Regions from separate parts of the Peribacillus sp. TH14 genome, predicted to be linked through region 2. Evidence: riboswitches for the same ligand, from Rfam matches in the RefSeq annotation. Region 2 holds a riboswitch; the other holds the start of a gene.
What was found. Region 2 has a riboswitch for S-adenosylmethionine ahead of JFU50_RS21395 (bifunctional homocysteine S-methyltransferase/methylenetetrahydrofolate reductase). Riboswitches for the same ligand answer to the same signal wherever they lie in the genome.

Region 1: linked by a shared signal. The riboswitch ahead of JFU50_RS15355 (2-hydroxyacid dehydrogenase) and the one ahead of JFU50_RS21395 (bifunctional homocysteine S-methyltransferase/methylenetetrahydrofolate reductase) in region 2 are both predicted to bind S-adenosylmethionine.

The regions. Positions count from the first base shown of each region.
Region 1 is NZ_JAEKEK010000001.1:3,161,924-3,174,451, forward strand. It holds gene JFU50_RS15350 (molybdopterin oxidoreductase family protein) at 1-1,214, opposite strand, end outside; SAM riboswitch class I at 1,373-1,463, shown strand; gene JFU50_RS15355 (2-hydroxyacid dehydrogenase) at 1,607-2,608, shown strand; gene JFU50_RS15360 (FGGY-family carbohydrate kinase) at 2,627-4,117, shown strand; gene JFU50_RS15365 (MFS transporter) at 4,107-5,351, shown strand; gene JFU50_RS15370 (DUF1659 domain-containing protein) at 5,541-5,759, shown strand; gene JFU50_RS15375 (DUF2922 domain-containing protein) at 5,803-6,021, shown strand; gene JFU50_RS15380 (YvrJ family protein) at 6,111-6,272, shown strand; gene JFU50_RS15385 (collagenase) at 6,901-7,695, shown strand; gene JFU50_RS15390 (thiol-disulfide oxidoreductase DCC family protein) at 7,952-8,344, opposite strand; gene JFU50_RS15395 (hypothetical protein) at 8,565-9,092, shown strand; gene JFU50_RS15400 (GNAT family N-acetyltransferase) at 9,934-10,461, opposite strand; gene JFU50_RS15405 (sigma-54 interaction domain-containing protein) at 10,696-12,153, shown strand; gene kamA (lysine 2,3-aminomutase) at 12,486-12,528, shown strand, end outside.
Region 2 is NZ_JAEKEK010000001.1:4,369,993-4,382,520, reverse strand. It holds gene metH (methionine synthase) at 1-2,037, opposite strand, end outside; gene JFU50_RS21395 (bifunctional homocysteine S-methyltransferase/methylenetetrahydrofolate reductase) at 2,030-3,877, opposite strand; SAM riboswitch class I at 3,981-4,079, opposite strand; gene JFU50_RS21390 (MOSC domain-containing protein) at 4,206-4,841, opposite strand; gene ku (non-homologous end joining protein Ku) at 5,594-6,439, opposite strand; gene JFU50_RS21380 (DNA ligase D) at 6,556-8,436, shown strand; gene dapF (diaminopimelate epimerase) at 8,450-9,436, opposite strand; gene JFU50_RS21370 (NCS2 family permease) at 9,686-10,987, opposite strand; gene JFU50_RS21365 (beta-class carbonic anhydrase) at 11,151-11,726, opposite strand; gene JFU50_RS21360 (hypothetical protein) at 11,804-12,528, opposite strand, start outside.

The sequences.
Region 1 (12,528 bases), 1.2 Mb from region 2:
TCCCGGGCTAGACCCTCTCTTACTCTATTTGCCTCTGGTGCAACAAGAGCCGGGTTACTTCCATAGACATACAATGAGCGAATGGGGTTGTCCGGTTCAAGCAATGCTTTCCCTATTTGATTCATATTAATTGTACGTGTTTTAGTTTTTTTGAGATCAGGACGTTGTAAAGCTGCGGTATTAAAGGAGAGAAATCCTGAATTGGATTTAACTGCACCTCCCCCTTTTACTAGCCACTGTCCTGTTAAAGCAGGTAAACAGGCAATCGTCCGAGTGCTCATCCCGCCATTATCATGATGCTGAAGACCATTTCCAATCCGAATCATTGAAGGGGAAATCGCCCCATACATCCTAGCTAATTTGTATATGTCTTCTACGGGAACGCCTGTTATGTCAGAAACCATGTGTGGCTGATATTGCTCAAGATGATCTTCTAGCTCTTCATAGCCAATCGTATATTCCTCTAAAAACGATCGATCCACTAGCTTTTCTTTATAGAGTATATGCATGATTCCTAATGCTAGTGCACCATCAGTCCCTGGGAGAATGGGAATGAACCAATCGGCCATTCGTCCGGTTTGATTTTTATGAACGTCAATAACAATGACTTTAGCTCCTGATTTTTTTGCTTTTTGTGCGATTGTTACTTGATGCATATTTGTACTTACAGCATTGATTCCCCAAAAGATGAATAACTTAGTTTCGGTCATCTCTTCTGGGTCTGTACCGTAGCTCCCCCCCATTGTGTAGCGGTAGCCTGTTGAGCCAGCAACTGAACAGATGGTCCGGTCAAGTTGACTTGATCCGAGGCGGTTAAAAAAACGGCGATCCATTCCTTCTGCAGCGAGTTTCCCCATATTCCCATAGAAACTGTAAGGAAGAATGGTTTGTGCCCCTTCCTCTGAAATAAGATTTTTCCAATGATTTGTGATCGTATCGATCGCTTCTTCCCAACTAATAATGGCGAAATTCCCCTCACCTTTTTTTCCCACGCGTTTTAAAGGTGTCTTAATTCTCTTGCTATCATAAATCCGTTCACCCATATTCCGAACCTTGTTGCAAATATTCCCTTTCGTCACTGGATGATTTGGGTCACCACTAATTTTCTTGATTTTTCCATCCTCTTTGTGTACAAGTAAACCACATTGGTCTGGGCAATCAAGAGAACAGACTGAAAGGACTACACCATTTTCTATATCTTTATATGATTGCATGTCAGTATCCTTTCATGAAAAAAATGATTCATAGATTATATCATACGGAGAGAATATTTAGAAAGTTCAAATAAATATTGACTTCCGTTTTGAAATTCATTATATTTGGTATATTCTATTAATTGAAAAAATAGTTAAACCAATATAATATTGTAAAATTTCTATCAAGAGAGGTGGAGGGACTGGCCCTTTGAAGCCTCGGCAACATTATTGTGCCAATTCCAGCAAGCGAAGCTTGAAAGATAGAAAGAGTGGCCTTTTATTTTATTGTTGTGAGAACGATATTATGAAGTAATTATCTCTTTCCGTCTTAGCGGGAAGAGATTTTTTTATTTTTAAGAAGTGAGTTACTGACATGTAAAGTCGTTACACAAAAGGAGAGAGATGTAAAAATGAACATTCTAGTAACAGCACCATATAACGAAGCGGGCATCAAGGAATTAAATGAGTTATTTGGAAAGGCTACCTATCAACCTTGGAAGGAAAATGGAAGGGCCTATAACGAAGTAGAGTTGATCTCTTTATTAAAAGAGTCTAAGGCGGAGGGGTTAATTACTGAGTTAGATCAAGTAACAGAAAAAGTATTCGCTGAAGTACCTGAATTGAGATTTGTGGGTGTGTGTCGTGGCATGCCTTCTAATGTTGATGTGGAAGGTGCAACAAAAAGGGGACTTCCCGTCTTTTTCACTCCAGCACGTAATGCTCAGGCTGTTGCAGAATTATTTGTCGGTAATCTCCTTACATTTTTAAGGCATACCATTCCTTCCAATCAATGGTTGAAGGAGGAAAAATGGAATGAAGACTATCTCCAAGCCTATTTAAAGTTTAAAGGAAATGAAATTTTTGGGAAAACAATTGGAATGGTGGGGTTTGGGGCCGTGGGCCAGCGAATTGCAGCGGTTCTTGAAAGTTTTCAATGTTCGATAAAATACTATGACCCTTATGTAGAGAGTGATAATCCTAATCATGTTCGGGCTTCTTTAGAAGACGTTTTTTCGACAAGTGATGTGGTATCCATACACCTCCCTAGAACAGAGGAAACGATCGGGATGATCAATGAACACTTTTTGGGACTGATGAAAGAAGAGGCAATCTTTGTAAATATGTCAAGGGCTGTCGTGGTTGAAAGAGATGCGCTTGTACAAGTATTAAAAGCACAAAAGATTAGGGGGGCGATATTAGATGTGTTTTATCAAGAGCCGCCTGAACAAAGTGACTATGAATTAATTAAATTGCCCAATGTATTAGCTACTCCTCATCTTGCCGGCGCAAGTTATGAGGTTGAGGATCATCACGTCTCAATAATGAACCAAGCGTTAACAAAGTGGACAACACAACATACTCTTCAGATTCCAACTCTATATAACAGAAAAAATCTAGAAGTTAAGTCATAAGAAAGAAGAGTGAAAAAAATGGCTATAAAAGAAGGTTATTTAGTATTTGATATCGGTACTGGAAATGCAAGAGTGGCTATCGTTGAGACAACAGGTGAAGTCGTCTCTATTGAGAGAGAGGATATACAATATGAAATTGAACCTCTTTATCCTGATAGTCGATACTTTTCACCTGAATTACTTTGGAAACAGCTTATTCAATTAGCAAAAAAGGCGATGGCTAAAGCTCAGCACATTTCAATCAAGGCAATAACGTCCACTAGTCAACGGCAAGGAATTGTTTTGCAGGATCAGGATGGGCACTCGTTTATCGGGTTACCTAATATTGATAATAGAGGCCGCGAATGGGAAAAGGAGTTTTCAAATCAACCTTTTATTTATGAAAGGGCAGGTAGATTACCCTCTGCATTGTTTTCAGCTTTAAAGCTGGTCGCCCTGCAAAAGAGGCAGCCGCAATTATGGGATAAAATTAAATACTTTACAAGCATCAGTGAGTGGGTTGCCTATAAATTAAGTGACGTGCTCGTCTATGAGCCATCACAAGCGACCGAAACACTGCTATATGATGTTCAGAAACAAGAATGGTCAGAGGAGTTGTGTGAACAATTCGGGATATCGGTAGACTTGTTACCCGAATTAAAATCGTCTGGTTCGATCCTTGGTGAAATTACACCGAATATGGCTCAGATGCTGGGATTGGACGAAAAGGTTTTAATCGTAGTAGGAGGCGGTGATACACAGCTGGCTATCGCAAGCACGTTTGCCGAAAAAGGTGATGTCATCATCGTATCTGGAACGACCACCCCTATTTGCCATATTACTGATGAATATAGTGTGGATTCTAAACGAAGAGCATGGACAAATGCCCATACGAATAAAAATCAATGGCTGTTAGAAACAAACCCAGGAATAACTGGGCTTAATTATCAGAAATTAAAAAATATTTTCTACCCAAATGAGAGTTATCAACTAATGGAAGAGGAAATGAGTAAGCTTACGACGATTGATTGTGTATCAACGTTAGGCATGTATCTGACAGATGAGAAAAATGCGACGAAAAAAGGTGGCTTCATTTTTAATACACCATTAGAAGAAAACTTAACCCGTGCTCATTTTGTAGCTTCAGCTCTATGGGAAATTGCTTGTACAGTCAAATGGCATTTCGACAAATTATGCGAAGTGATTCCTTACGATTTGCCATATGTATGGGCTTGTGGAGGTGGTTTTCAAAGTGAAACGTTAACGAAATTTGTAGCTAATCTCCTTCAAAAAGAAGTGCGCATTCATCAAGGGTTCAATCAGGCATCCGTTGTCGGATCTGCCGTTATCTGCAATAAGACATTAGGGGTAAACAGTGTATTATCAGGCGATATCAAAGCGATTACAAATGAGGCTAGTTACGATGAATGGAAGTATGAGGAGTGGAAACAAGCTCAACAGTTCTTTTTCAAAGACCAATATAGCTTAAATCCAAATAAGATAGAAAAGAGAGATATATATGTTAGATAGAATTGGAATACCTAAAAGTTTAAGCTGGGGTTTTTTAGGTGTTATGCTCTTTATGATGGGAGACGGACTTGAAGCTGGCTGGTTAAGCCCTTTCTTAGTTGACAATGGATTGACTGTTCAGCAGTCAGCGGCCATTTTTACTGTATACGGAATTTCTATAGCTCTTTCTTCTTGGTTTTCAGGTGTTTGTTTAGATGTTTTTGGACCAAAGAAGTCTATGTCTATGGGATTATTGTTTTATGTTATTGGGACTGCAGGATTTATCACTTTTGGTTTTGAAAGTATGAATTATCCTGTTATGCTTATCACCTATTTTATTAAAGGTTTCGGCTATCCTTTATTTGCTTACTCTTTTTTAACATGGGTCATTTATCGATCACCTAAAAATAAATTAAGCACAGCTGTCGGTTGGTTTTGGGTAGCTTATTGTGCTGGAATGATGGTACTTGGCTCTTGGTATTCAAGCTACGCTATTCAATACCTAGGTTATGTCAACACATTATGGACCTCTATTTTCTGGGTATGCCTAGGTACGATTTTTGCTATAGTCATCAACAAAGACAAATTTGAAAAGAAACAGATATCTAGCAAAAAAGAAGCAGTGAATGAGCTCTTAAAGGGCATCACCATCTTGAAAACAAATCCAAGAGTTGCTGCTGGTGGTGTTGTAAGAATTATTAATAGTGTAGGATCATATGGATTTCCGGTTTTCTTACCCATGCATATGGCTGAACATGGAATTGAAACATCTGTCTGGTTACAATTATGGGGTACGATCTTCTTAGGAAACATTATTTTTAATTTGGTTTTTGGTTTCGTTGGAGATAAATTCGGATGGAAAAATACAATCATCTGGTTTGGTGGAGTCGGTTGTGCTATTTTTACCCTTCTATTATATTACACACCAATGATCACAAATGGAAACCTCATTGCAACTAGTATTGTTGGATTTATATGGGGTGCTTGTTTAGCTGGTTATGTACCTATAGGTGCATTGGTTCCATCCGTTGCAGGTGAAGACAAAGGAGCGGCCATGTCTATTTTGAATTTTGCGGCCGGTTTGTCTTCATTCGTTGCACCTGCTATAGCCATGACTTTTATCGGTTCGGCTGGAGCAGAAGGGGTTGTATGGATTTTTGCGATCCTTTATCTAGCTAGTGCGGTGATTGTTAAATTCATTCGTTTACCAGAAGAGGATGAAATGAAAAAAGAAACGGATCCACTTGCATCATAATGAAACATGGTGACTTAAAATCACCTTTTCTTATTAATAGGAAGAAGCTACATTCCAATATTGGATTGTGGCTTCTTTATTTTTATTTATAACAGCTGCGTATCATTAAATGAAAATAAAAAAACTTTCACCACCATGCTACTTTCACCTCGTAAAAGTTTATATAGAGTGTGAAAGGAGGTGAGCGACATGGCAAACCAAATTCCAGTATCAAGTACGTTAAGGATTGATTTTGAGACGGGATTAAATGAAAAGGGGTCTATTGTTTTCAAGCGTAGGTCATTTTCGAACATCAAGGTTGAGGCGACGGCGGATCAGTTGTTTTCGGCAGCAACAGCGATTGCAAGCGTGCAGAATTATCCAATGGGTGAAGTGACCAGAGTGGATACGAATTCATTGATTGGCTAATCGGCTTTTAGCAAAAGGTTGAAAAAACAGGAGGTGATACAAAATGGCTAGAGTATTGGAAATGATTTTCGTAACAGAGGAAGGAAAGTCAGCGACGATTTCCGTTGAAAATCCGAAGGAGCCGGTTGATGCGAATACAGTCAAATCGGCAATGGAGCAAATGATTGCGGGGAATGCCTTCGTTGCATCATCGGGCGACTTTGTCAGTATTAAAGGAGCACGCCTTGTCGAGCGTAATGTCGAGGATGTTGAACTTATCTAACTTGTCAGCAGGCAGGCTCATCTTTGAAGGACGTGTCCTGAAAATGGGTGAGCCTGTTTTTCACCATACCAGAAGAGAGGTGAACAAAAGTGGATCAAATCCTGCCATTTATCAGTGATATCGGATTTCCGATTATTGTTACCCTTTATTTGCTTCATCGGATTGAAACAAAATTGGATACATTGAACGAAACCCTTGTCGAGCTGCCGGGTCGTTTGCAAGAGGGATTCCAAAGTCAGTTCAGAGGATAGGTAGGGAGCATTATGGATGTTATCATTCATAGTGCTTTTTTTATTTTTGCAAAAGGGATCTTACCACTACACATCGAGCTAACGAGTAAAAATACTATATGTAAAATTATCTTGAGAACATTTTAATTTATAAAAATAACGAGAATATACGGTATATTATCGGTTTTATTTGCACATTGTTTACTAAAAAGGGAAAATATTATTATTTTTTTAAAATGTAACAATTATATTAAAATGTTGTGTTAGTATAAAAAAGTCAGAAAAATCAGAATGAAAAAAGAGTATTTTCAAATTACATATTTGAAAGATTATATGGGCAGATGTATTTCAATAATTTTCACGCCTTACAAAGACTGAATATTTAAAATATTAAACGAAGCTTGATTCGAAAATTAAATTGATTACACACCCTAGGAGGATTCTACTTTAGAAATACTATCATCATTTTTAGCACTAACAATAATTATTTCATCCATGACAAATTTAAATGCCAGCTGTAAAGGGGCAGAAGTTTATAGTGTACAACAAGAACATCCTTTATTTTGAATTATGGAATCAACTCTAATAAATATAATTAACACGATTATTTTATTTGGATTATTAACTTAAAGAATTGGAAACCATTTGAATGAATTTTTTTAAAAGCGTTGCAATTAGTTTTGTAATCAGTTTAATAGTCTTGGGCACTTTAGTAATTGTTTATCATTTTTTATCTAGAAATAATACATTAGATCTGGAAAAACTACTAGAAAGGGAAGAATATCATTTGCTAGATGGGGTGAAAATTTACAATTCAGAAAATGATGAATTGAATAATCTAATTATTAATGAGATAACGAATCTTAATAAAGAATTGTCTAGTATGTTTGGAACCATTAATATGGATGTTAAAATAAATATAATAGTATTTGAAGAATTAGAGGAATTACAAAAGTATGCGGAATTAGAAAATATCGGAGCCTTTTTTGATAAAAATTATAATTTAATTGCATTGGTTAAACCCGATAACCTTGTTAGGGAAGCAGATGAATGGTTCTTTAGAAGGGATTTACGTCACGAGTATACACATTATTATTTGACTAAATATCTAAGTGAAAATAAAATTACAGCCGTTCCGAAGTGGTTCGATGAGGGATTGGCCGAGTACGTTGCAGTTACTATGGATGGGGTTGAGACTACGGACCCATTAGAGGAAGTAATTAATTTTGAATTGTTGAAGAGTAGGGAAGATTGGGCAATGCAAAGAAGAAACCATACAGAGTTATATCCTCAATCACATTATGGAATCAAATATATAATAGAAGATAATGATTTGAGCATAATAAAAAAAATAATAGATGATAGCTATAAGTTAGACTTTTCAAAATCCTTTAAAAGACATACTAACATAGAAATTAATGAATTTCATAAGTTAATCAATTGAAATATTGCATGTTAAAGACTACGTATCTTATCTTTTTTTAACTCAGTATTTCAATAGTTACTAAAGCAATAATTGTTTTATTTTAGCACATTGTAAAGTGTGTTGGGAGTTTAAAATGGGTAAATAAGAAAGGAAAGAAACGCCTATAAAAGGGAGAGGTGATGAAGAAGTTGATTGCTCATTATTCATTTCCACGTTTAAAAGTAGGTGGAGTTACATTGAAAAAGGTAATTCAGTTGAATTACCTTTTTTTACGTTATAAAAACCGCTTTCGAACACTTGGGGATGGCAGCATACAGCTTTCTTCTTTTTTCCCAAACCATTTGTAACGGTTCTTGGCAATAAAGTCATAAGCGATGTTCCGAATGAAGCTTGGAACGATGGTAAAACCGTAAAACATTTTCCATGCCCCTTGTAAGCGACGGCAAATCCTCAGAGCTGCAGCCGATTTATAGTAAGCCTTATCCTTTTCGATCAGCACTATACTATCAATATTTGCAGGAACATCGTACTTTTTCAGCAACTCTTGTCCAGCTTCACTTTGAAGCGAAGCAAAATGAAAAAGCCCCTTCGGATCCCGCTTTATAATGAACTGAACACTTGAATCACAAAAATTGCATTCACCATCAAATAAAATGACCGAATTCATGAACATTCCTCCTAAAGAGCGACGTTATCATACTCATGCTTCTATCATACACTACCCGTTTTGGTAAGGCGAAAAAGTATGGAATTGCTTGGGGTTTTAACTGTCTCTTCTATATTATGTCATGTTTTAATAAGGAGTAATTAAGGTTAAGGAATAGCTTTTTTAGTAGTTAAAAAAAGGAAATGTCGATATTATTACAAATAATGGGTTTGTTTACTGAATGATCAAAAGGGTTGAAGTACTATTTAGGGGGGGAACCTTTGCTTTTTCAAAAAATGACTGTAGATTCCTAGTTGTATGTTGCCTTGCTGCTTGCGACGAACAACAAATCATCAAAAAAGAAATGATTCAGATACAAAAGAAAACAGAAGTGCAAGATACATCCTCCAGTAATCTCCCATCTTACAATGCACCGAAGTATCTGGGGAAATATTTGTATAGCTATTGGGTAGCGGAAGGTTCGTTCCTTGTTATTCTAAGAGATGAAATTAGCACATTTACAATGCAGAGGATCACAAAAGATGACATAGGACCAATTAGGCACTTTGAAATAATTGAACCAACCGATAACAAGATTACTGGTGTACTTTATAGTGTTGAGAAACAAAATAGAACTTCATTATTTACGTTAGAATTAAGCGAAGATAAAACGGAATTGACTATTACATTACCAAACGAAAAACCAGTTACTTTCAAAGAAACAGAAATGACTCCAGAAGAATATAATGCTAGTTATACTTGGAAATGAAATGTTATTTGAAGGAACAACTAAATTAACTCATTAATGACCTTGAAAGGGCTTATTTAAATACCAAAAGGTACGAAAGATTTCTGCAGATAAGGAAGCAGGCAAAGAAACATGGAATGAATTGTTTGCTTGATTAAAAATGAGACCAATAACCTCTAATGTGAATGGTGAATGATGGTGGATTGGATCAAATCGACTTAAAACGGAATAATTCGACGCACAAATCAAATAATTCGTCCTACACACAAAATAATTCGACCTACAGAGAGATAATCCGTCCTACATACTATTTAATTCGTCCTACAGGGAGATAATCCGTCCTAAAACGAAATAATTCGACCCATACACCGAATAATCCGTCCTACACACAAAATAATTCGACCTACAGGGGATAATCCGTCCTTCACACTATTTAATCCGTCCTACAGGGAGATAATTCGTCCTAAAACGAAATAATTCGACCCATACACCGAATAATCCGTCCTACACACGAAATAATTCGACCTACAGAGAGATAATCCGTCCTACACACAAAATAATTCGACCTACAGAGAGATAATCCGTCCTACACACAAAATAATTCGACCTACAGAGAGATAATTCGTCCTACACACAAATTAATTCGACCTACAGGGAGATAATCCGTCCTACACACAAAATAATTCGACCTACAAGAGATAATCCGTCCTACACACAAAATAATTCGACCTACAGAGAGATAATTCGTCCTACACACAAAATAATTCGACCTACAAGAGATAATCCGTCCTACACACAAAATAATTCGACCTACAGAGAGATAATTCGTCCTACACACTAATTATTCCGTCCTTGATGGATGTTAAAGTTCCAAACGCCAATTATTGCATCGCATAAAGCTCCCTGGAGGGTATTCGAATTCACATTCGGAAATAAGATTGAAGTCAAGCTTGCGACAAATTGCATTTGAAGCAGGGTTATGGATTGACGGGAATGCGTGAATATACTTGTATTTCCGCTCGGCTTTGACTTTTGCTATTACAGCCTTCACTGCACGGGACGCAATCCCTTTCCCCTGATATGAAGGGAGGACACTCCACCCAATTTCGTACACAGTTTCATCATTCCACACGGTTCGCCAGTAGCCAACGGAGCCAACAGCCTCTTCCTCTGGATACAGGATGATGCTAAACATACACCCTTTACTTCCAATCTCAAGATAACGTTTGTGGCGTTTCAAAATTTGTTCTTTACTCTCTGGACCTCCGAGATGTTCCATCATTTCTGGGGAATTTAGTTGAAAAAGTAAATCAAGGTCCCTATCTTCCCATGGTTTAATCTGTAACCCGTTTTCTTTGCTTCGTTTTGAAATCTCGCTCACCCCTGACATTATATTATACTCTTAATCAATACTTTCTTTGCTGAGAGTGAGATTCCTTTATTTATATGTATTTATTGTTCTATCTATTAACCTGCTTGAAAATCCTAGAAATAACGATTAGTCGGTATGGAAATTATCGGTCATTATTAAATTGTGAGTTTTCAGATTATGTAGATGAATATTTCCCATTAAATGCTATAATTTACAGGTGGTTCTATCAAATGACAGGGCGGAGATGATGAAATGAAATCTTCAGTAAATCAGTTTTCCACTCAATTTGAATGGATATTGAATGTGATTAATGTTGGTGTCCATATCGTTAATAAGGATGGAGATACCGTATTCTATAATAAAATGATGGCTCATATCGACGGGCTGGATCGTGAACAGGTGTTAGGAGAAAATATCTTTCAACTGTATCCATCATTGACTGATGAATCCAGTACGCTGCATGTAGCATTGGAAAAAGGCATCGAAACGATTGAGTCCATTCAAACATATGTTAATTTAAAAGAGAAAAAAATAACTTCTATTAATAGCACGTATCCTCTATACGAGGACGGTGAAATTATTGGGGCAGTAGAAATCGCAAAGGATATTACTAAGGTCATGAGCATGTACGATCAAATTGTTGATTTGCGTTCCCAGCTGGCCGAGACCCATAAGAAAAATAAGTTCTTTGAAGGGACAGCTACCTATCATTTTAGTGATTTAATTGGGAGTAGTCCTGCTTTTCAAGAAGCTATTTCATTAGCAAAAAAAGCGGCTCGTACACATTCTCCAGTCATGATTTATGGACCTACAGGGACAGGAAAAGAACTTATTGCTCAAAGTATACATAATGTAAGTGCTCAGCGAAATCAACCATTCATTGCGCAAAATTGTGCGGCTGTTCCAAAGGAATTAATGGAGGGGCTACTGTTCGGCACAACGAAAGGGGCTTTTACCGGAGCGATGGACCGACTCGGGATTTTTGAACAGGCAAATGGCGGTACCCTGTTTCTTGATGAATTGAATAGCCTCGACCTTGGTCTGCAGGCAAAATTGCTGCGAGTATTACAAGAAGGCGAGGTACGCCGTGTTGGAGGTTCGAAGGAGCAGAAAATTAATGTAAAGATCATTGCTGCGATGAATATTTCTCCTGATGAGGCGTTAGAGCGAGGAATTATTCGCTCGGATTTATTTTTTCGTTTGAATGTCGTAACCATTCAAATGCCTTCTCTTCTGGAACGTAAAACGGATATTCCGGAAATAGTAAATCACTTTATTCAAAAATTCAATAAATCATTCTTTTCGGATGTACGCGGGATCAGCCAAAAGGCGATGCAACGGCTTCTTCAATACTCGTGGCCGGGAAACATTCGTGAACTGGGACATGCCATCGAGTTAGCATTTAACGTCATGGACACAGGGGAAGTTATGATTGAAGAACATCATCTTCCTGCTTATTTATTCCCTTCAGGAAAATATTCCGCCTCAAATGCGCAGAGCCATCATCCTCCATTAAAAGATAAGATTGATTTACCTGTCGTTCTTGAAGAAATGGAAAGGGAAATGATAATAAATATGTTTGAGAAATATAATGGGAATATCAGCAAAACAGCTGAGGCCCTCAATATTAAAAGACAAGGATTACAATATAAGTTAAACAAGTACGGTATAGAAAAAGTTTATGCCGCAGGATCGAAGGAATTAAAATGATTGGGGAGTAATTGAAAACGCTATCATTCACTTATACTTTTAGAGAATTGTTGTTCAATAGAATAAGTATGTAACTTGAAGAGGGCTCTCGCGAAATGAGACCCTCTTTTTTCAATCTCAAAAGGATAAGCATTAAATCCGTATCTCTTTGGCGCAAAGAAATTGGCTGCAAAATATTAGGCATAACGAAAAATATTTTGCGGTTTAAGGGGACGATCCGCCCTCTTTTTTCTATGTTTTTCTTGTTTTGGATGTTGGCATTATTCTTGCAAGTAGATATATATATAGTTTCTTAAGATAAAGAGGGGGGCATTTTAATGAGTTTGATGGGAATGGAAGTAAAACATGAGGAATACCTTGGTGGACGTAGACATT
Region 2 (12,528 bases):
CTGATTATCATTAAATAACCTACCCACTTCACTCATCCCATCCATCAATGGTCCATTGATGATTTCTAATGGAGCGTCCCCACGCTCGATTGCTTTATTTAAATCTTCAATTAAGCCTTCTTTCGTTCCCTCAATAATATAGTTACCTAAACGTTCGTTTAACGGAAGGATAACACCATTATCTTTCTTCTCCGCTTTTTTTCCACGATAAAATTCAGTGAAGATAGCTAATGTTTCTGTGGAGGTATTAAACAGGAGTGCTTCGGCCAGTTTCACTTCCTCTTCCGGTATCAAAGCAAAACGTTCAAGTTTTTCCGTATTCACAATTGCGTAGTCAAGACCAGCCTTTGTACAGTGATATAAGAAAACGGCATTTAGAATTTCCCTTCCGCGTGATGGGAGGCCGAATGACACATTTGAAATTCCAAGAATCGTTAAGCATTCTGGAAATTTCTCTTTGATTGCCTTAATTCCTTTAACCGTTTCTAAAGCAGAGCCTATATATTGCTCATCTCCCGTACCTACAGGGAAAACAAGCGGATCAAAAATGAGGTCGCTTTCGTTTAGGCCATATTTATTTACTAGCAAGTCCACAGAGCGGGTAGCCACTTCAATTTTCCGTTCAGCATCAACGGCCATTCCAATCTCGTCAATTGTTCCTACCACAACGGCAGCACCGTATTGATGAACGAGTGGAACAATTTTTTCAAAGCGCTCTTCACCATCTTCAAGGTTGATAGAATTAATAATTGACTTTCCTTGAGAATGCTTTAAAGCCTGTTCAAGAACGGCTTCATCTGTAGTATCAATGACTAATGGTACTTTCACTTTTTTGACAACTTCTTCGACGAATTCCTTCATATCACCTAACTCATCACCATCAGGATCAGCAAGACAAATATCAATGACATGGGCGCCTTTCTTCACCTGAGCACGAGCAATTTCGGCAGCTGGCTCATAATGCTTCCCACGAATTAACTCCTTGAATTTACGAGATCCGATGACGTTCGTTCTCTCACCGACGAACAAGGGACGCATTGAATCATCATAAATAAGTGGCTCAATTCCTGATACGGCATGACCATGTGCTGATTCCTTCATTTCACGGGGCTGTACGCCTTCTAGAACCTTAGAAAGCTCTTTAATATGTTCTGGTGTTGTTCCACAGCAGCCCCCAATGATATTGACCCAGCCTTTTTCTGCAAATTGCTTCATTTTCTCTGCAAGGGAAGTCGGGGATTCATGATAATGACCTTCTTCATCAGGTAGGCCTGCATTCGGATAACAGCTAATGGCGCTGTTTGATATATCTGCAAGCGTCCGAATATGGTCTATCATGAACTCTGGTCCTGTCGCACAGTTCAAACCAACAGCCACAGGCTTCATATGTTCAACTGATAAATAGAACGCTTCAATGGACTGACCGGCTAGGGTAGTACCCATCGGTTCGATTGTCCCCGAAATGATGACAGGCACTTCTTTCCCTGTTTTAGCAAAGGCCGCTTTTATTCCAGAAAAGGCAGCCTTAACATTAAGCATATCCTGACAGGTTTCCACTAACAACAGGTCCACACCACCGTCTAATAGACCGAGTGCCTGTTCTTCATAAGAATCGGTTAAAATATCAAATGTGGTTCCTCCTGTAACAGAAAGTGTTTTTGTTGTTGGTCCCATTGAACCAGCAACATATCTTGGCCATTTATCATTTGAATATTTTTCACAAGCTTTCACGGCAAGTTCAGCTGAAATTTTATTAAGCTTATAAGCAATCGTACTTATTTGGTATTCCTCAAGAACGATGCTCGTGGCTCCGAAGGTATTTGTCTCAATAATATCGGCACCTGCTGCTAAGTATTTTTCATGGATGGTTTGGATGATTTCAGGTTGCGTCAGTGATAAATATTCATTACATCCCTCGAATTGTTCTCCCCCAAAGTCCTTTGCTGTTAAATTCTCAGCTTGTAGCATGGTTCCCATTGCACCATCAAGAAGGAGAATCTTAGACTTTAACTGTTCTTGAATCGCTTTTTTATTCATGTACTGCCACCTCTGATGTATGTTTACTATCGACTTCTCTAATATATTTTGTAAGTTCCGCAGTCATTTCATAGCGAAGGAATGGTGTAATTAAATAAATCCCCTTGAATTTTTCTCTTGCGGCGTCCACCAGTTCTCTGGCGATATTCACACCTTCCATTCTTGACTTTATCGGGTCATCCCCTGCTAAAGCCATAGCCCGCCTTACATTATCAGGTAATTTAATACCCGGTATTTCGTTATGGATAAATTCCGCATTTCGTGTGCTCGTTAACGGCATAATTCCGACGAAAATCGGAGTATCTATATGTTTTGTCGCTTCATAAACCTCTTCAATCTGATCGACTGAATAAATCGGTTGGGTCAAAAAGGACTGAGCACCGCAAGCAATCTTCTTTTCCATCCGCTGAACGGCCTTATTCAAATATTTCACATTTGGGTTAAAGGCAGCCGCAATTTTAAAATTTGCCCGTTGACCAAGACTTTGACCGGAATAGGAAAGACCTTCATTAAATTGTTTTACCATACTAATTAAGTCAAATGACGATAAATCATAGACTGAAGTTGCACCTGGGAAGTCCCCTATTTTTGAAGGATCACCAGTGATAATCAGAATCTCGTTCAACCCCACCGTTTGAAGCCCCATTAAATGTGATTGAAGGCCAATTAAGTTCCTATCACGGCACGTAATATGCACCATTGGATTTACATCTAATTGGTTTTTCAACAAATTGGCCAGCGCCTCATTAGATATCCTCGGCGAAGCAAGTGAATTATCAGCTAATGTAATCGAATCAACACCCGCATTTTTTAATGCCTCCGCACCAGCCATAAAACCTTCAATTCCTAATTTTTTCGGCGGATCAAGTTCAACAAGAATCGTTCTTTCAGTTTTGGCCTGCTCATGCAGGGGTAGTTCCAGTTCTCTATGATTCACTTCAATTATTTCGATTTCACGTGCTTTCGTCATTTTTTCTTCTACTGGAACTAAACTCCCAATCGCATTTTTCACAGATTGAATATGAAGTGGTGTTGTTCCACAACACCCACCGATTATCGTGGCACCCTGCTCACGAAGCTCAAGGGCACTTGAGCCAAAATATTCAGGCACTGCTTTATAAACTAGTCTTCCATCCACGTAATCCGGTAGGCTAGCATTTGGATAGATAGCGATAGCCGCATGCTTTGGCAAAGTCACTTCTTCCAAGGCGCGAATCATATGATGTGGACCTAGACGGCAATTCACACCAACAACATCAGCACCCAATTGCTCGAGTTTTTGAAATGCTTCATTTAAATGGATCCCATTTTGAAGATTACCTAATTCATGCATCGATACATTTGCAATAATTGGCAATTCCGTTTCTTTTTTAGCAATTTGCAACACGGTTTCAAGTTCTTCCAGATCATAAAATGTTTCAAGGAGAATCCCATCAGGATTTTCTATAAGCAGACTATATAGCTGCTCACGAAAACCTCGCTTAATTTCTTCCATGCTTAAATCCGATTTACGGATACTTCGCTGAGCCCCTATAGTACCAAATACAAATGCATTGCCTTTTGCAGCTTTTTTAGCAAGGATAACTCCCTGTCGGTTAATTCGGCTTACTTCATCTTCAAGACCATGCCTTTTCAATTTATTAAAGTTGGCTCCGTAAGTATTCGATTGTAGAATATCAGCACCTGCTTCTAAATAGGCACGATGAATGGATTCAATTTGATCAGGATTAGTGCAGTTTAATTCCTCATAACATTGATCGATTCCATATGAGTATAATAATGTTCCCATTGCTCCTTCTCCAACCAGCATTCTTTCTTTCAATTCTTTACGAAAATCCATATGTACACCCTCTCTCAAAAACAATTCTGTTTTTGTCGTTTTCTATGAGTATGAGAGAAAAGAAAAAAAACCTTCTCAAAGAAGAAGGTTTTTTGAAACATTCTCCTCATCTATCAAGCTCTGCTTGCTGGATTTAGCACCTTTGCCTAAGCTGGTTGCTGAGGTTTCCTCGGGCCAGTCCCTCCACCTCTCTCGATAAGATCCATTTATAAAGTTTTCTTAACATTTCAAAATTTGTTTATATTTAATTTACATTAATAATCTGTCAATTTCAATAGTTTGATAGTCATTTTTTTCTTTTCTACTAAGATCATACATCCTTCAAAGTTTAAACTCTCTTTAATATCCTTTGTTTCCAGTCCACCGCTAACGAATCTACAGAAAGTAGAGCATGAGCTCCATCCTGTCCGTCTCGATTATGCAGGATCACTTCAGTTGCATAATATACAGAGATGTTTTCTTGAAGTCGATCTAATAAAACAATTTCATCTTGTTTTTTAATAACTCCTTCTTGAATGACCTTTGCAAAATAACCAGTAAAACTTGTTTTCATCACTGATGTCAAAAACTTAGGTTCTTGGTTAAAATGAGAAATAGTCGAGCAAGGAATTCGTCCTTGGGTGATCTGAACAATTGTCCCACCTATTTGATAGATATCACCGATATACGTTTGAGTTTCCATCATCCCAGCTACTGTTAAATTCTCACCAAAAGCAGGGATATCAAGCTGTTTAGAGAATTTTTCATTCCAAAATGAGTAATGCTCAAAAGGATAAATGCACAATGCACGGTCAGGGCCTCCATGGAACTTTAGATTCCCTACTCCGTCTCCAACTATTCCTGATTTTGTTACGGTCACATTATCCAAAGTTTTTTTATCCATAGCTGATAAAATCTTAACATTCGAAAACATTTCCTGTTTAGGCTTTCCGGCTTGAAGGGACACGATTTTTCCATTTTCCAATTAACATCTTCCAATCCTATTTACTTTATATCATCCTTATATGAATACATTATACTAAAAATTCATTTTATTCTGCATCTATTTTAATTACTTTACTATTTCAGAGAAGATAAAAACGTCTACTTCCGGGAGAAATGGTGGAAAATTACTGATTTTCAGAAAAATCGTACTATAGTTTCGGTAATTTGGTTGCTATTTCAGAATTAAATATGGTAGAATATGAACACAATATATAGTCGAAAAACAAAATTGGTCGCCTATATGTTGATTTCACGATTAATTTCCTCTTTGTCGCTCTTCAGGGAGCGAATTTTTTTGCCTTCTTCAAATCCACTACTCAATCCCTACAATAAAGATCAGCCATATATCGCCTTACTGAATGACACTATCATCTTCAGAATAATATTTTGCTCTGCTCAGAATCACTCCATTAAAACACATCAGCCTAAAACACTACCTTTTCTTTTTAAATTCTCAGCTTCTTCTCTGTCAAAAAGAACCATTTCGTTTTTCTTACTAAAAAAACCAAGGGTTTTAATTCACATTCTTCCTCTACCGCATAGATTAGTCCTACAAATATCTCCACGGGCAACCCAATTATCTATACAAAACACAAACTTTATTAATATGTATTCCGTTTAAACTCTTCAGCTATGTGTACCTCTTTAACCACTGTATTCACTTTGTTCCCCTTCTGAAAAAACAAAAAGAAGCTGAGAGACATTGGTTCGTCTTCCACTCAGCTTCTTTTTTTACGCTTGTTTCTTTTTTTTCGGTGCCGCTTTTTTCCGGGTCGTCGTTTTTTTCCCTTCCAGTTTATCAGGTTTCGTTCGATCAATGGATGCTTGTAAAGCTTCCATTAAATCGGTAACATTGTTGGACACTGTTTCTTTTGTTTTGGCTGTAATCGTCTTCTGTCCTGTCTTCTTTGATTCAATCAGCTCAAGTAACGCCGTTCGATAATCATCATTGTATTTTGTCGGATCGAAAGTCGTCGTTAATTGATCTATTAATAAAATTGCCGTATCAATTTCTTTTTTTACAATTGTATCATTTGCAGGGATATTCGGAACATCTGCTGCGGAGCGTACTTCATCTGGATAATGAATCGTTTCCATCAACAAGGTGTTATCTACAACCCTTATAACCGCCATTTGTTCCTTTGAACGGATGATGATTTTTGCTAACCCAACTTTATTCGATTCCTTGAGTGCTTGCCGCAATAGGGAATAGGCTTTTATGCCACCATCATTTGGAGACATAAAATAACTACGGTTAAAATATATCGGATCTATTTCTTCAATTTTAACAAAATCCATGATTTCCACTGATTTTTCTTCATTTTGTTTTTTAAGTTCTTCTAGCTCATTGTCTTCTAATACAACAAACTTTCCTTTTGTATATTCAAAAGCACGAACAATGTCTTCCTTGCCTACTTCCTTCTGGCAGACCGGACAAACTTTTTCGTATTTAATTGGTGAGTGGCATTCCTTATGCAACGTTCGCAAGGATATGTCCTTATCTTCCGTTGCGGCATGAAGTTTTATCGGAATGTTCACCAAACCGAAAGAAATGCTTCCCTTCCAAATGGTATGCATATTCATCACCTCATAACTTTTTATAAATAGAAGTACAGGCTTATTATTCCCTCTTGTCTAAAATAATTCGAAAAAACATTTGCCAACTCTAACACCTCATTATTTTGGCAAAAATAATGTCAATCACTTATTGCGGAGGTACAAATAAAATGAAACCGATGCTGCCAACATATTACCCCGAAGCCCCGAAATCCACGGATTGGCGTTATGAAGTCAAATATGACGGTTTTCGTGCCATTTTAACAATAGATGCCCATACGGTAAAAATTACGAGTCGAAACGGGAAGGAATTATCTTCCCTTTTCCCAGAAATCAGTACATTTATTAATGACCTAGATCTTAAAAGTTTTCTACCACTGCAGTTAGATGGTGAATTAGTCTGGCTCACAAATGAAGCAAAAGCAGACTTTTTTGAGGTACAATGGCGTGGCCGCCTACGGAAACAATCCCTGATTTCTGAAAAAGCTAATTTTACCCCATGCCGGTTTATCGTGTTTGACCTGCTTAGGATCAACGGAAATGACCTTACCACTAATTCAATGTCAGAACGAAGGAAAATGATTAAAAACCTTGGAGAAATACTTGAATTGCCTATGCCTCCTAATCCAAATGATAAGGCTTTAATTCAATTGATTGAGAGTTATGTCGATTTAGATAAGGCAATAAATAAAGTCATCCTCTTAGATGGAGAAGGGATAGTCGCCAAGGAAATTCAAAGTACTTGGCAAGAAGGAAAACGTTCCACTTCCTGGATCAAAGTGAAAAATTGGAGGGCTGTTTCCTGCTTCATCACAGCTTTGAATAAAGAAAACGGATATGTTTCCCTCGCAGTATATAAAGGGAATGAAATCACGAAAATTGGTAGTGTCAAAAATGGGCTTAGCGCTCATGATAAAAGTATCTTACACGAACTGATAAAACAAAATGCTTCAGAAGAAGACGAACAATTCTTTTATATACATCCGTCCATTTGTATTGAAGTTCAATTTTTACATGTATACGAGGAAAATGAATTACGTGAACCTCAGTTTTCACAATGGCTTTTACAGACATCCCCCAATGAATGTACTTGGGAAAAATTCGTAATCAGCCAATTTACATTTCCAGATTCAATACAAATATCTTCCCGGGATAAACCACTTTGGATAATCGATGACAAACAGGTGATAAAAGTTGAATACCTTCAATATTTACGAGAGGTTTCTGCATTTTTCTTACCCTTTTTAAAGGATAAACTGCTAACAACGATTCGTTATCCCCATGGATCTATGGACAATGAAAAATTTTTCCAAAAAAACAAACCAGATTATGCGCCTGCATCTATTAAAACGTTCTGGGATGAGGATATTGAGTATATGTTGTGTAATGATATTGAAACATTGCTGTGGTTTGGCAACCAACTTGCACTAGAGTTTCATACTCCATTTCAGAAAGCGGGAAAAGTAAAACCTGATGAAATCGTCCTGGATTTAGATCCACCCTCGATTGAATTTTTTTCTTTAGCAATTAAAGCTGCACTTGAAATAAAGAAGGTAATGGATTCTTTAAATATCAAAGCATTTGTAAAAACTTCCGGAAACAAAGGGCTGCAAATTCATATTCCACTACCGGAAGACATCTTTTCCTATCAAGAAACACGTATGTTCACCGATTTTCTCGGTCATTACTTAATAAGCTCTTACCCAGATGATTTTACAATGGAACGATTGAAGAAAAATCGGCAAAATCGACTCTACCTTGACTTTGTACAGCATAGTGAAGGGAAAACCATTATTGCCCCTTATTCCCCGCGCGGTAATCCGTTTGCTGGTGTTGCTACACCATTATATTGGGAAGAAGTGGGCGAAAGACTTCAGCTCAAAGACTTTACGATTGAAACCGTACCAAATAGAATTAAAAGATTGGGGTGTGCCTTTAAGGATTACAGACATGTCAATAATGGCCCTGCTTTTCTTGAGGTTTTGTCCTTTCTCAAACAAAAAAAGACCAACTCATAGTTGGTCTCGTACTTTATAGCGTAGTTTTTAAATAGCTTTGTACTTCTGCCTGCAACTTAGCATACAGACTTGTTTCCGCGTCATAGTCATGTTTTTCAAGTAGTTCAAACTTTTCCGGCTGATTTAAGTCAATTTCAATCAACGCCTTATATTCATAGGTTGCGTTCCCGATTAAATCAATCGAATATTTTTTGCTTTCTTTATCATAATGCACAACACATTTAACTTTCCCGCCATTATTATAAACGGAAATTTCACTTTCTAATGAGTTTAGTCCAACAGAACATGTAATCAGACTAGAAGCCGACATCGCTGTTCCGCAGGCATTTGTGAATCCTACGCCTCGTTCAAATGTCCGGACATAAATACTACCTGGCTCCAGCTCTTTCACAAAACTGACATTGACACCATCAGGGAACAGCTCGTTCGACTGATTGACCTTCATTGAAAGTTCTGCCTGCAATTCACTTTGCAGCACATCACTATCGACCAAAGTAATTAAATGCGGATTAGGAACTGCCAATGCCGAAAATAAAAGGGAATCATGTAGCTCCGGCAATGGTTCATTTTGCAATTGTTCCTTTTCAACGATAAGCGGAAGGTCCTTTACCTTAAAACTAACTGGGGAAATTTCCACCTTGAAAGTTGGAATCCCTTTATAGATATCTTCCGTTTTTTCAACGAGTAAATTTGCTTTCATCGTCTCCACAATCATTTTATCAAGCCCTAGAACGTCATATGCATAACGAGCCACACAACGAAGTCCATTACCACACATTGATGCTTCCGACCCATCCGCATTAAAGACACGCATTCTTGCATCTGCATGTTCACTTTTCATTACAAATAAAATACCATCCGCTCCGAGCTTTTCCCTATTACAAAGAGTCTGGGCTAAATTTTTGCGTTCTTCTTCAGTAAACGTCAAGGTTGTTGTTAATTCATCAATGATTAAAAAATCATTGCCTGATCCATGGCTTTTTAAACCTTCAATAATCATCCTGTCACTTCCTCAATTTGCTACTTTTATATATCATTATTTTAATATCTTTTATCATAGCATTTTCAGAACAGATGTGTCATTGCGAAATTTACAATAAATCGAAATTTCCTTCAGGAGTTTTTTTCATCTCACCTATTAAAGGCACAGAGTGTAAGCAACATTATAGTCCACTCCATTTTAGTTACTATATGCAATAAAGAGCGGCTAGAATAAGAAGTTTCTTATTCCAACCGCTCTTCCAAAATGTCAACCAATCATTCCGATAATAAAATAGACGATAAACAATCCCGCACTCACATACATCGGAGTTGAGACCTCTTTTGCTTTTCCAGTTACCAGTTTCAAGAACGGGTAAAGGATAAAACCAAAAGCCATTCCATCTGCAATACTGTAAGTAAATGGAATGATTGTGATAATTAAGATTGCCGGTATGCTTTCGGTAAAGTCGCTAAAATCTAGCTTTTTAATATTTTCTAGCATCAGAATGCCAATAATAATTAATATTGGAGCAATGGCACTGTCTGGGATCACTTTAATTACCGGTATAAATAATAGGGAAAGAATGAATAACAGGCCTGTCACTACTGATGTCAAACCAGTTCTGCCTCCTGATGCGATTCCAGCTGCTGTTTCGACAGTTGCAACCGTAGGACTAGAACCGAAGATACCTGAAAGAAGAACGGAAACACTTGTAGCTTGCAGTGACTTTTTATAAGCTTCAGGACGGTTGATACTTTGTACATGTCCGTGTACAAGACCAATATTTTCAAAGACAAGAACCATTGTCATAGCAAAGACGCTTATCCAGAATTCAATTCTGCCTGCCTCAATGAACGATAATGAAAAGAAGAGATCACTATAGGAGGCTGTGTCTAAACCTGAAAATTGGATATCCGAGAGTTGAACTGTACCAAACCAGTAAGCAATAAGACTACCTGCTATGATGGTAATCATAAAATTACCTGGAACATTCTTGATAAATAACGTGATGGCCAGTAAAAATGTCAGCACCGTCGAAAGCACAGCTGGATCACCTAAATCTCCAAGGGCAACAATTGACGACGAACCGCCTGTTATAATCCCGCCCTTTTCGAGACCGATTAGCATCAAAAATAAACCTAGACCCACAGAGATGGCATCTTTTATCGAACTTGGGATTGAATCACTAATTAATTTCGAGTATTTTGTAAAAGCGATGACTACAAAAATAAACCCCGAGATAAAAACAGCACCAAGTGCCGATTGCCAAGACAGACCCATTCCTTGAACCATTGTATATGCAAAAAGGGCATTGACACCCATGCCTGGAACGATAAGGATTGGAACATTTGCCCAAAGCCCTATCATGATACAGCTTAAAGCTGATAGAAGAATTGTGGCAATTACTGCACCATTAATCGGTATGCCCGCCTCTGATAAAATCAGAGAATTCACGACGAGAATATACACTATCGTAAAATAGCCGACAACTCCGGCGAGGATTTCACGTTTTCCATTCGTTTCATATTTGGAAAAATGAAAAAACGCTTCCAAGTTTTTTTTATTCATGTTGTATCCTTACTAAATTTATCCCTCACCCACCCGTTTGTATCTGTGACAAACTACACTTGGTGATTTTAACAAAAAAACTGATAAAAATAAATAGCATTTCTCAAACTTAAAAAAACTGTCGGAAATAATTCCGACAGTTTTTTCAACGAACCAATTGTTTTTATTGGTTTTCTTCTACCGCATAACCATCAACAACCAATTCTAATTTACCTGTATCCGGCGAAATAATCAGTCCATGTACAGGAATATTCTTTGGAATTAAAGGATGGCCTTTGATTACTTCCACGCTTTTTTTAACACTTTCATATACATCATCAAATCCGCGAAGCCAACTACGGATATCTATTCCCGCAGCTCCAAGTGTATCAATGGTACTTTTCGGAATATCACGATCAATCATCTTTTCAACTACAGAATCAGCATCAACTGATGCCATTCCACAGTCATGATGAGGTATAACAAAAACTTCATCTGCTTTTAGCTCATAAATAGCTACAAGAATACTCCGCATGACGCTTCCAAATGGATGGGAGACGATTGCGCCAGCAGTTTTCAATATTTTCACATCGCCATTTTTGACATTCATAGATTTTGGCAATAACTCGACAAGCCGAGTATCCATACAACTGATAATAACCATACGTTTCTCAGGGTACTTATCAGTTGTGTACTTAACATATTCACCTTCTTCTACAAACTGTTCATTAAATTCAAGAATTTCATTAAGTAAACTCATAATTACCACCCTTTTTTCTATGTATTTCACTTTTATTATATCAAATATTTCGAAGATTGGTTAAAAAGATATTTTAGTCAATTAGAGCGATGGTTTAGAGTAGCTGCACAAAACCCAAATATGATGATCTTTGGACTTTCTTCAACGTTAGATGAAAAGGTAAGAATAGGTGTATTTGTCTTAAATCTTTTCCCCCACTCTAAGGGCATCCACCCTTCTTGGTACGAAACAACCTTTTCTCCTTCTTTTGTCTTAATCTCAAAAGAAGTTAAACTTCCCGATGTTTGAACAGGCATCCATTCTGTCCCGTCAAACTTATAAATCATTCCATTAATTTTCACGAGTGACTTATTTTCTTGATAAAACCCAATAACCCCACCTTGATGATCCAAAATCGTAACCTTATTAAAAAGGCCTCTTTTAATATAGTACTTAGCAAGTAAATGCCCCTCATGGTCGACCAATTCATATCGCTTAGGCAATAGCATCGATAAGAAATTCGGAACCATCCACATGAACCACTTCATATTTAAATCTCGAATTTCGCCCAAAAGAGACCCATTAGGCGCAAATAGGAGTAGCCGTAAAGTTGGAGCAGGCATAAAAGTCAGTAGTACATGTTTAGTTTGTAATAAACCTGTATTCGTTTCAATTAGTTCGATAGGCAATTCCTTTATTCTATTTTCATAAATCCGATGACTTACAAATTGGGCAATACTTAAAAAAATAAATGGAGCCGTTATCAATAAAATGTTACCAGGAATTATTGTAAAAGCATGACAAATAAAAAAAACAATGGCCA